2 regions of the Streptomyces sp. NPDC006261 genome follow, and region 1 is predicted to be linked to the other one. Evidence: riboswitches for the same ligand, from Rfam matches in the RefSeq annotation. Region 1 holds a riboswitch; the other holds the start of a gene.

Region 1 (5,121 bases):
TCGCGCACCGCGTAGATGTCGAGCAGACGCGTCACGTCCTCGGGGCTGACCCCGCTGGCGCCGGTCTCGATACGGCTCACCTTCGACTGGTGCCAGCCGAGCAGGCGCGCCGCGTCCCGGCTGGTCAGTCCGGAGGCGTGCCGCAGACTCCGTAACTCCTCGCCGAGCTTCCGTCGTCGGACGACGGGGCCGTGCAGCATCCAGGTCTCCTCGCACTGTGCGGTACGGAACGGGACGGGTCCGACACACACCGCAAGGTTCGGGCCCGCAGGGGGGTCAGTGTGCCCTTCGTCCGGGTTGTGCGGGACCCGAATTCACCGCTTCGAGCGACAGATATATGCATATCTTGGTCGAACGTCGTTACAGCGAGCTCCAACAGTGGCAGTCTGGCGCGAAGCACAATCCTGGCCGACTGCCGGTCGGCCGGGGCGCGAAAGGGACGGCGTCGCCATGGCAGACCATCAGGAAGCAACCGTCACCCTGCCGAGCGATCCGGTCTCGGTCTCCTCGGCCCGCAGATATGTGGCCAGGACGTTGGCCGAATGGGGCCTCTCCGAGGACACGGATCTCGCCGACACCATCCGGCTGATCATCTCCGAGCTCACCACCAACGCCGTCCAGCACACCTTCGGCCAGTCGCCCACCTTCACGGTCGATCTGCGCCTCGAACGCGACGAGGAACTGCGCCTCGGGGTGACGGACAGTCACCCCCGGTGGCCCCAGCGGCTGCCCGCGGCCGTACGGCAGGACAACGGGCGGGGCATGGTGATCATCCGGACACTGGCCAAGGAATACGGGGGACGGCTCACGGTCGTGCCGACGGCGGAGGGCGGCAAGACGGTCTGGATCGCGCTGCCCTGGGCGGTGCCATTCCAAGGCTGACGGCACGGTTCGGGGAACCGGCGGCGCAGGGGGCCGCCACCCGGCCGATCCCGCTCCGCAGCACGGCGAGCAGCGCCGCCGGCCGCGGCGGTCGCCCGGTCGCCGCGGTGCACCACGGAGATCGTCGCCAGGACCACTCCTCGAACAGCAGGGGCTCGACGGTGACACCTGGGGCCGGCGGGTCGGCCACCGCCTGTTCGTAGGTGTGGGTCAGCGCCAGGTCCACCTCGCCCGCGGTGACCGCCGCGATTCCGCCCGGCGGCTCGTACCCGGTGACGGCCGGATCGACCTCCGGATGGGCCCGCGGCAGCGGCGTGGCGCTCACCGGACTGCACTGGTGCTGGCGACCGGGCCCCTCCTGCGCCGAGAGCGCCCAGGAGGGCCGCCGGAGCCTTGCGGGCGGCGCCGAGGCGCGCGGCGTACCGCCCGCAAGGGAAGAGCGTCCGGCCGGTGGGTCAGCGGACCCGTCCGTACCAGACGCTCTTGGACCAGATTTTCGCCTTGCGCACCACGTCCCCGGATTTGGGGGAGTGCCAGATCTTCCCGCCCCCGGCGTAGATGCCCACGTGGTAGACGCTGCGCCCGGAATGGAAGAAGACCAGGTCGCCGGGTTTCCGCTTCGACGAGGAGATACGGCTGGTCTTGTTGTACTGCTGCTGTGCTGTGCGGGGAAGTTTCTTCCCGGCCTTCTTGAACGAGTAGAGAGTCAGCCCCGAGCAGTCGAACCGGTTGGGACCTGCGGCCCCGTACTTGTAGGGAGCGCCCTTCTTCGACGCGGCGACCTTCAGCGCCTTCGTCGAATGGGTGGCGGCCTCGGCATCGTCGACCAGCCCTGGTGCCAGCATCGAGGACGTCACGGCCAGGGTGAGCACGGAAGCCGTACCGACCCGGGCGAACAGAGACGGGACATGAACCTGCGCAGACATGCGCAACCCTTCGTCAGCCGCCTGTGAAGGATGACCTGTCGGGTTCGGGCTGGCGAAGTTGCCCGGCCGCTCGACGCGGCTTCACCCCGAGGGCTTCCCGGTCTCCCGGTCGGCCCGTTGTGCTCGGGTCCTCCACTCCTGCCGATCCACTCCTGTCGACCAGTCATCCGGGAGGCGGCAGGACTCGGCGTCCACCCGGACCGCCCCGCCGCGGTGGCGGGGGCTTGTCGTCCCAGGGATCTTGACTCACGAAGTGCCGGATTTCCGAGTCGAAACAGGGATTTGTGAGTCTCCTCACCACTGATCCATTCAGGTGGACAGGGGGGATTCGCCCCCGCCGACGAGCCGGGCGCACGCCCTCGTACCAGCGACGAAAGGCCGCATTTCGAGTACGACTCCCGCGTCGGGCGCAAGTTGAGCCGTCGCTCGCGCGGGTGATCGCCTACGCCGAACGAGCGAGGGAAATCGATCGCGGGACCGGGCGTGTCGCACGGCAGGACGACCGGCCCGCTCCCGTCATGCGCTCCCGGCGCGCAGCGCGGCTCAGTTCGGGGTCGGCGGTACGGCGACCCGGCCCGCCCGCCGTTCGCCGTCCAGCACCCGCAGGGCACGCGCGAGCGTCGCCGCGTGGATCTGCCGCTCGCGCGGCGCGTTCGAGGAGGCCGGCCGTATGTCTCCGCCGCCCACCCCGGACGTGCTGCTGGGCCGGGTGCTCGGCCGGGTGCTGGACGGGGCGGTGTGCGGGCTCGAGCGCCGGACCTTCGCCGCCCTCGCTGTACCGCTCTGGTCCGAGACGCTGCGCGACGGGCGACTGGCGGCGCGGTCGGAGGAGGGTTACGCCGCGATGCGCGCCGCATGGACCGGACTGGTCGAGGCCTACCGGGACGCCGGAATCCTGGTCGGCGACGTGGTGGCCGACCATGTGGCGCGCGCGATGATCGCCACCGCCCGGGGCTTCATCGTGCAGGAGGCTCTCTTCGGGGACGTACGCCCCGAGGTGCTGGAGAACGGCTTGCGCGGGCCGATGTCCATGGGTCCGCAAAGGGCCAGTTAACGCGACGGAAAAACTTCCGCCCTAACGTGCAATACCTGGTCGCGGGAGCCGGGTTCGTCGTTCAACGAACTGTTGAACAGGGATAGGGTCCCGCTGCGCCCGGAGGCCGTTACCGGGCGGTGGACGATGAGGTGGAAGCGTGCAACTGACCCCGCACGAGCAGGAACGCCTGCTCATCCATGTGGCTGCCGACGTGGCCGAGAAGCGCCGGGCGCGCGGGCTGAAGCTCAATCACCCCGAGTCCGTCGCCCTCATCACCGCCCATCTGCTCGAAGGTGCCCGGGACGGCCGTACGGTCGCCGAACTCATGGTGTCCGGCCGCAAGCTGCTCACCCGGGACGAGGTCATGGAGGGCATCCCGGAGATGCTCCACGACGTCCAGGTCGAGGCCACCTTCCCGGACGGGACCAAGCTCGTCACCGTCCATGACCCGATCGTCTGACGGGGCCACGCCGATGATTCCCGGAGAGATCCTGTACGGGGACGGGGGCATCCCCCTCAACGAGGGGCGCCCGGTCACCCGCCTCACCGTTCTCAACGCCGCCGACCGCCCCGTCCAGGTCGGTTCCCACTACCACTTCGCCGAGGCCAACCCCGGGCTGCGCTTCGACCGGCAGGCCGCCCACGGACTGCGGCTGCACATCGCGGCCGGCACGGCGGTCCGCTTCGAACCCGGCATCCCCGTCGACGTCGAGCTCGTCCCCCTCGCCGGCCGCCGCATCGTCCCCGGCCTGCGCGGCGAGATGGGAGGTGCCCTCGATGCCTGACCTCAACAGGGCCGTGTACGCCGACCTCTTCGGGCCCACCACCGGCGACCGCATCCGCCTCGCCGACACCGGCCTCTTCGTCGAGATCGAGGAGGACCGCTCCGGCGGACCCGGCCACGCGGGCGACGAGGCGGTTTTCGGCGGCGGCAAGGTGATCCGCGAGTCCATGGGCCAGGCCCGCACCACCCGCGCCGAGGGCGCACCCGACACCGTCATCACCGGCGCGGTCGTGATCGACCACTGGGGCATCGTCAAGGCGGACATCGGCATCCGCGACGGCCGCATCACCGGCATCGGCAAGGCCGGGAACCCGGACACCATGGACGGGGTCCACCCCGACCTGGTGATCGGCCCCGAGACCGAGATCATCGCGGGCAACGGCAAGTTCCTGACCGCCGGAGCGGTCGACGCGCACGTCCACTTCATCTCACCGACCCTTCTCGACCAGGCGCTCTCCAGTGGGATCACCACCCTCGTCGGCGGCGGCACCGGACCCGCCGAGGGCACCAAGGCGACCACCATCACCCCGGGCCCCTGGCACCTTGCCCGGATGTTCGAGGCGCTGGAGGCCTTCCCCGTCAACATCGGGCTGCTCGGCAAGGGAAACACCACCTCCCGCGACGCCATGTACTCCCAACTGCGCGGCGGAGCACTGGGATTCAAGATCCACGAGGACTGGGGCGCCACCCCGGCCGCCATCGACGCCTGTCTCAACGTCTGCGAGGAGACCGGCGCCCAGCTCGCCATCCACACCGACACCCTCAACGAGGCCGGGTTCGTCGCCGACACCCTCGCCGCCATCGCCGGGCGCTCCATCCACGCGTACCACACCGAGGGCGCGGGCGGCGGGCACGCGCCCGACATCATCACCGTGGTCTCCGAGCCGTACGTCCTGCCGAGCTCGACGAACCCGACCCGGCCGCACACCGTCAACACCATCGAGGAACACCTCGACATGCTGATGGTCTGCCACCACCTCAACCCCGCCGTCCCCGAGGACCTCGCCTTCGCGGAGTCCCGGATCCGGCCTTCCACCATCGCGGCCGAGGACATCCTCCACGACCTCGGCGCCATCTCGATCATCTCCTCTGACTCGCAGGCGATGGGCCGCATCGGCGAGGTGATCCTGCGGACCTGGCAGACCGCCCACGTCATGAAGAAAAGGCGTGGTGCGCTGGCCGGGGACGGTGCCGCCGACAACCACCGGGTCCGTCGCTATGTCGCCAAATACACCATCAACCCGGCCGTCGCCCAGGGCCTGGACCGCGAGATCGGCTCGGTGGAGACCGGCAAGCTCGCCGACCTCGTGCTCTGGGACCCGGCGTTCTTCGGTGTGAAGCCGCAGACCGTCATCAAGGGCGGACAGATCGCGTACGCGCAGATGGGCGATGCCAACGCCTCCATCCCGACGCCCCAACCGGTCATGCCCCGGCCCATGTTCGGCGCGCTGGGCCGGGCGGCCGCACGCGGCTCCTTCAACTTCGTCACCCAG
Region 2 (5,121 bases), on a different contig from region 1:
TCGTGTGGGAGGTGCTCCCGTGGTTCGGACATCCGGCGTACGAGGACCACTGCCGGGCCGCCCTGATCTCCGGCGAACCCGTCCACTTCCTCGCCCGGCGGGCCCCGTCGTTCTGGCTGTCGGTCTCGCTGTACCCGGGCCACGACGGGCTGAGCGCGGTCTTCCAGGCCACGGAGCAGCCGGCGTACGCGCCCGGTTCCGTCACCGCGCCCGGACTGGGCATCGGCTCCACCGCCGACCGGTCCTCCGCGCTCTACCGTCCGGTGGCCCTGGCCATCGCCCTGACCGAGGCGGTCACGGCCCGTCAGGTCTCCGCCGTGGTCACCGAGGAGCTGCTGCCCGCGTTCGGCGGCCGGCAGCTCGCCATCTACCTGCTGAGCGATCGTCACCTCCACCTCGCCTGGGAGACGGGGTTCCCCAAGGGGTTCCTCGAACGCTTCGACGGGGTCGGGCTGGATGTCTCCATCCCCGGCGTGGAGACCCTGACCACCGGCCGGCCGATCTTCTTCGAGTCCATGCAGCGCCTGGCCGACGCATACCCGGGCATCCCGATGGAGACCGACGTCGGGGCGCGGGCGTTCCTGCCGCTGATCGCGTCGGGGCGGCCCGTCGGCTCCTGCATCCTCGGCTTCGACCGGCCCCGGGGGTTCAGCCCGGAGGAGCGCACCGTGCTGACCGCCCTGGCCGGGCTCATCGCCCAGGCCCTGCAACGCGCCCAGCGGTACGACAGCGAGTCGGCGCTGGCCCGGGGGCTCCAGGACGCCCTGTTGCCGCACCGGCTGCCGGAAGTCGAGGGGGTCGACACCCTCGGACGCTATCTCTCCGGCACCCAGGACATGGAGGTGGGCGGCGACTGGTACGACGTCATCGAGACCGGCGACGAACTCGCCCTGATCATCGGCGACGTCCAGGGGCACGGCGTCGCCGCCGCCGCGACGATGGGGCAACTGCGCAGCGCTGTACGGGCGTTCGCCCTCAGCAACCACGACCCGCAGGAGGTGATGAGCGGGACCAACCGGCTGCTCATCGATCTCGACCCGGGCCAGTTCGCCAGCTGCTGCTACATCGCGCTGGACCCGCTCACGGGGCGGGCCCGCGCCGTACGGGCGGGCCACCCGCAACCCTTGCTGCGGCATCCGGACGGCCGGACCGAGGTGCTGGACCTGGCCGGCGGCATCGTGCTCGGCGTGGACGGGCAGGCGACCTACCCGGTCACGGAGCTGCGACTCGACCCGGGTGCCTTGCTGGTCCTGTTCACCGACGGGCTCATCGAGCGGCCCGGGACCGACATCGACGAGGGTATCGAACGGCTGCGTGCCACCATGGCCGGGATCGGCTCCCTCCCGCTGTCCGGGACGGCGGACCGGGTGATCGAGGAGGCGCGGCAGGCCACGGACCGGCCCGACGACATCGCGATCCTGCTGGCCGCCCGCTGGACGCGCATCCCGGAGAAGGCGCCGACGCTGTCCCGGGAGGCCGCCCCGCCGGACCTGTGGCGGACGTTCCGCGGGCCGGGCCCGGGTGGCCCGGAGAGTGCCCCGGACCCGGCCTGAGGGGTGGCGCTGCCGCTCAGGCGCCGGAGGCGTCCAGCATGCCCTCGCGCTCCACGACCTTGATCCGCTCACGGCCCTGGGCGACGCCGAGCGCCTGCTCGTGGGCGTCCAGCTTGTGCCAGCCCTCCCACGTGGTGTAGCGGACGTTCCGGCTCTCCAGGAAGGCCTCGACGGCCTCCGGGGCGGGCGTCGCCGGCTCGGACAGACGACCGGCGGCGCGGTCCTCGAGCAGGCAGGCGACCGTCTCGTTGGCGTCGCCCTTGGTGTGCCCGATCAGGCCGATCGGGCCGCGCTTGATCCAGCCCGTGACGTAGACCGAGGCCATGTGCTCGTCACCGGCGATGACGCGTCCCGCCTCGTGCGGGACCGTGCCGGAGGCCACGTCGAAGGGAAGCTTGGGCAGCTCCTCCGAGTAGTAGCCGACGGCTCGGTAGACGCTCTGCATGTCCCAGTCGGTGAACTTGCCGGTGCCCCTGACGTTACCGGTACCGTCCAGCTCGGTGCGCTCGGTGCGCAGCGCGGCGACCTTGCCGTCCTCGCCGAGGATCTCGACCGGGGACTCGAAGAAGTGCAGGAAGAGCTTGTGCGGGCGGTCGCCCACATCGCGGATCGCCCAGTTCTCCAGGGTCTGCGCGACCATGTTGGCCTGCTTGTTCTCCCGCCGGGTGGCGATGGAGCCCTCGTCGTACTCGATGTCCTCGGGGTTGACGATGACCTCGATGCTGGGGGAGTGGTCCAGCTCCCGCAGCTCCATGGGGCTGAACTTGGCCTGCGCCGGGCCACGCCGCCCGAATACATGCACCTCCAGCGCCTTGTTCGCCTTGAGGCCCTGGTACACGTTGTCCGGGATCTCGGTCGGCAGCAGCTCGTCCGCCGTCTTGGCCAGCACCCGGGCCACGTCCAGCGCCACGTTGCCGACACCGAGGACGGCGACCTTCTCCGCGGTGAGCGGCCAGGTGCGCGGGACCTCGGGGTGGCCGTCGTACCAGGAGACGAACTCGGCCGCGCCGTAGGAGCCGTCCAGCTCGATGCCCGCGATGTCGAGCGACCGGTCGGCCTCGGCGCCGGTCGAGAAGATCACCGCGTCGTAGAAGGACCGCAGGTCGTCCAGGCCGATGTCGTTCGGGTAGCTCACGTTGCCGAAGAGGCGGATCTGCGGCTTGTCCAGCACCTGGTGCAGCGCCTTGACGATGCCCTTGATCCGGGGGTGGTCGGGGGCCACGCCGTAACGGATCAGGCCGAAGGGCGCGGGCATGCGCTCGAACAGGTCGATCGAGACCCCCGGGTCCTGGCAGACCTCGGATTTGAGCAGCGCGTCCGCAGCATAGATACCGGCAGGGCCGGCTCCGACAATGGCGACGCGGACGGGGCGTGTCATGGCGTGGTGATCCTTAAGGCGGGCGAACGCGGGCAGGTACAGCGTACGTCGAAGGTAAGGGTTGGCTTACTAGTCTCCACCCCACACGGTAAGCCCTGGTCCCGTGGAGCCTCCGACCCGGCCTGCGGAACCGCCCGATAAGTCCGTTCCTATGAGGCGGTATGGGTGATTTTGGCCTTTTAGCCCTCTCTTCCATAAAGGCCCTATTAGGGCTCTTAGATGGTTTTGGACGCGCCTGTTTCGGCCGCCTCCGTGCGAAGTGGTGAGCATCACGTCCGGAGGTGCGGACGCGGAAGTGGAGGGTTCGGTTCCCTTCTGCGCCAGGAAAGTTGACACCGTGACGGAACGGGCGCGGCCGGCAATTCGTGCATTCGATCTTGCGGAGAAAGGTCATCCGGAATTCGGGGCTTGTTCTGTCCGGCGCTTTTCGCCTACGGTCACGATCAATCCGGATGGAACGCCGAATCCTGCCGCCGTCCGGGAATCCGAAACCCACCCACGTACGGCAGGAGCGGGGGACCCAGGTAAGCCGCCGATCCGGTATCCGGAACGGCTAGGGGTGAAGTCGCATGTCCATGCGGCCAGACATCTCCCGTCTGAACCCGACAGCTCACCTCGTAGGCGCCGGAGAGGAAATCCCCCATGCCCTCACAGGGTAAGCACCGCCGTCCCAAGTCCGTCTCGCTGAGCCGCGGCATCGCCGCTGTGACCGCGGGTGGAGCCGTTCTGGCCCTCCCGGTGCTCGGTGCCACCACCGCATCCGCCGCCCCCGCGCCCTCCGTCACCGCGGAAAAGGCGGTCGTTCCCGTCTCCGTGACCGCCCAGGTGAATTCCGTGACGAAGGCTGCGCCCGCCACGCATTCCGTGGTGTCCGGCGAGACGCTTTCCAAGATCGCCCGTCAGTATTCCGTCAGCGGCGGCTGGAAGAAGCTGTACGAAGGAAACCGCAAGGCCGTCGGCGAGAACCCGAACCTTATTCACCCGGGTATCACGCTGACCATCGGCGCCAAGGCTGCCGCCCCGTCAGACGCCAAGGCGCCCAAGGCTTCCAAGGCCGCCGCCCCGTCCGCCGACCGCACCGCGACGGCGGAGCGCGCCGATCGCTCGGAGCGCACCACGGCCGCCCCCGCCACCTACACGAACGACCTCGATGGCTGGATCAGGGAGTCGCTGGCGGTCATGGCCCAGAACGGCATCCCCGGCAGCTACGAGGGCATCCACCGCAACATCATCCGCGAGTCCTCGGGCAACCCGAACGCCATCAACAACTGGGACTCCAACGCGGTGAAGGGCACCCCGTCCAAGGGGTTGCTCCAGGTCATCGACCCGACCTTCCAGGCGTACCACGTGCCCGGCACCTCGACCGACAGCTACGACCCGGTCGCCAACATCACCGCGGCGTGCAACTACGCCGCGGACCGGTACGGCTCGATCGACAACGTCTTCGGCGCCTACTGATCCCGTACACGCCCACGCCCGAGGGCCCCGGACCGCATGGTCCGGGGCCCTCGGCGTACCGGGAAGTTACCCCCAAGTTTCTAGTGACATACCACGCCATCGACAGTAGAACCTGTTGCACTCTGTCGAGAGTGAGGGATGTCACATGAACGGCAGTACCCCGCACAAAGGCGCACCCGGAGGCGTCTCCCGCCGCAGATTCATCACTGGAACAGGTTCTCTTCTCGGGGTCGCGGCCCTCGCCGGATCCACCACACCGGTCTGGGCCACGGCCCGGGCGGCAGCGGCCCCGATCGGATCCGGCGCCCATGTGCCGGTGTTGATCGTCGGGACCGGCTACGGCGGCTCGGTGGCCGCTCTCCGGCTCGCCCAGGCCGGCACGGACGTGCACATGGTCGAGATGGGCATGGCCTGGGACACCCCCGGCGCGGACGGCAAGATCTTCGCCAACACCACCAAGCCGGACGACCGCTCCTTCTGGCTGCGCACCAGGACGAAGCAGCCGCTCAGCAACTTCCTCGGCTTCCCGATCGACCGGCACGTCAACCGCCACACCGGGATCCTGGACGCCGAGGAGTTCGCGGGCATCACCGTCTACCAGGGGCGCGGCGTCGGGGGCGGCTCGCTGGTCAACGGCGGTATGGCCGTCACACCCAAGCGGGAGAACTTCGCCGCCATCCTCCCGTCGGTGAACGCCGCGGAGATGTACAGCACCTACTACCCGCGCGCCAA

What was found. Region 1 has a riboswitch for cyclic di-AMP ahead of ABZ154_RS22155 (C40 family peptidase). Riboswitches for the same ligand answer to the same signal wherever they lie in the genome.
Region 2: another riboswitch for cyclic di-AMP. It lies ahead of ABZ154_RS17320 (transglycosylase SLT domain-containing protein); the one in region 1 lies ahead of ABZ154_RS22155 (C40 family peptidase).

What each region holds. Positions count from the first base shown of each region.
Region 1 is NZ_JBEXSI010000033.1:69,099-74,219, forward strand. It holds gene ABZ154_RS22140 (helix-turn-helix transcriptional regulator) at 1-200, opposite strand, end outside; gene ABZ154_RS22145 (ATP-binding protein) at 451-882, shown strand; partial or broken gene ABZ154_RS22150 (LysR family transcriptional regulator) at 1,019-1,186, opposite strand; gene ABZ154_RS22155 (C40 family peptidase) at 1,338-1,808, opposite strand; cyclic di-AMP (ydaO/yuaA leader) riboswitch at 1,812-1,998, opposite strand; gene ABZ154_RS22160 (hypothetical protein) at 2,352-2,495, opposite strand; partial or broken gene ABZ154_RS22165 (TetR family transcriptional regulator C-terminal domain-containing protein) at 2,452-2,862, shown strand; gene ABZ154_RS22170 (urease subunit gamma) at 3,002-3,304, shown strand; gene ABZ154_RS22175 (urease subunit beta) at 3,318-3,629, shown strand; gene ABZ154_RS22180 (urease subunit alpha) at 3,622-5,121, shown strand, end outside.
Region 2 is NZ_JBEXSI010000023.1:58,606-63,726, reverse strand. It holds gene ABZ154_RS17330 (SpoIIE family protein phosphatase) at 1-1,553, shown strand, start outside; gene ABZ154_RS17325 (FAD-dependent oxidoreductase) at 1,570-2,931, opposite strand; cyclic di-AMP (ydaO/yuaA leader) riboswitch at 3,380-3,568, shown strand; gene ABZ154_RS17320 (transglycosylase SLT domain-containing protein) at 3,574-4,389, shown strand; gene ABZ154_RS17315 (GMC oxidoreductase) at 4,535-5,121, shown strand, end outside.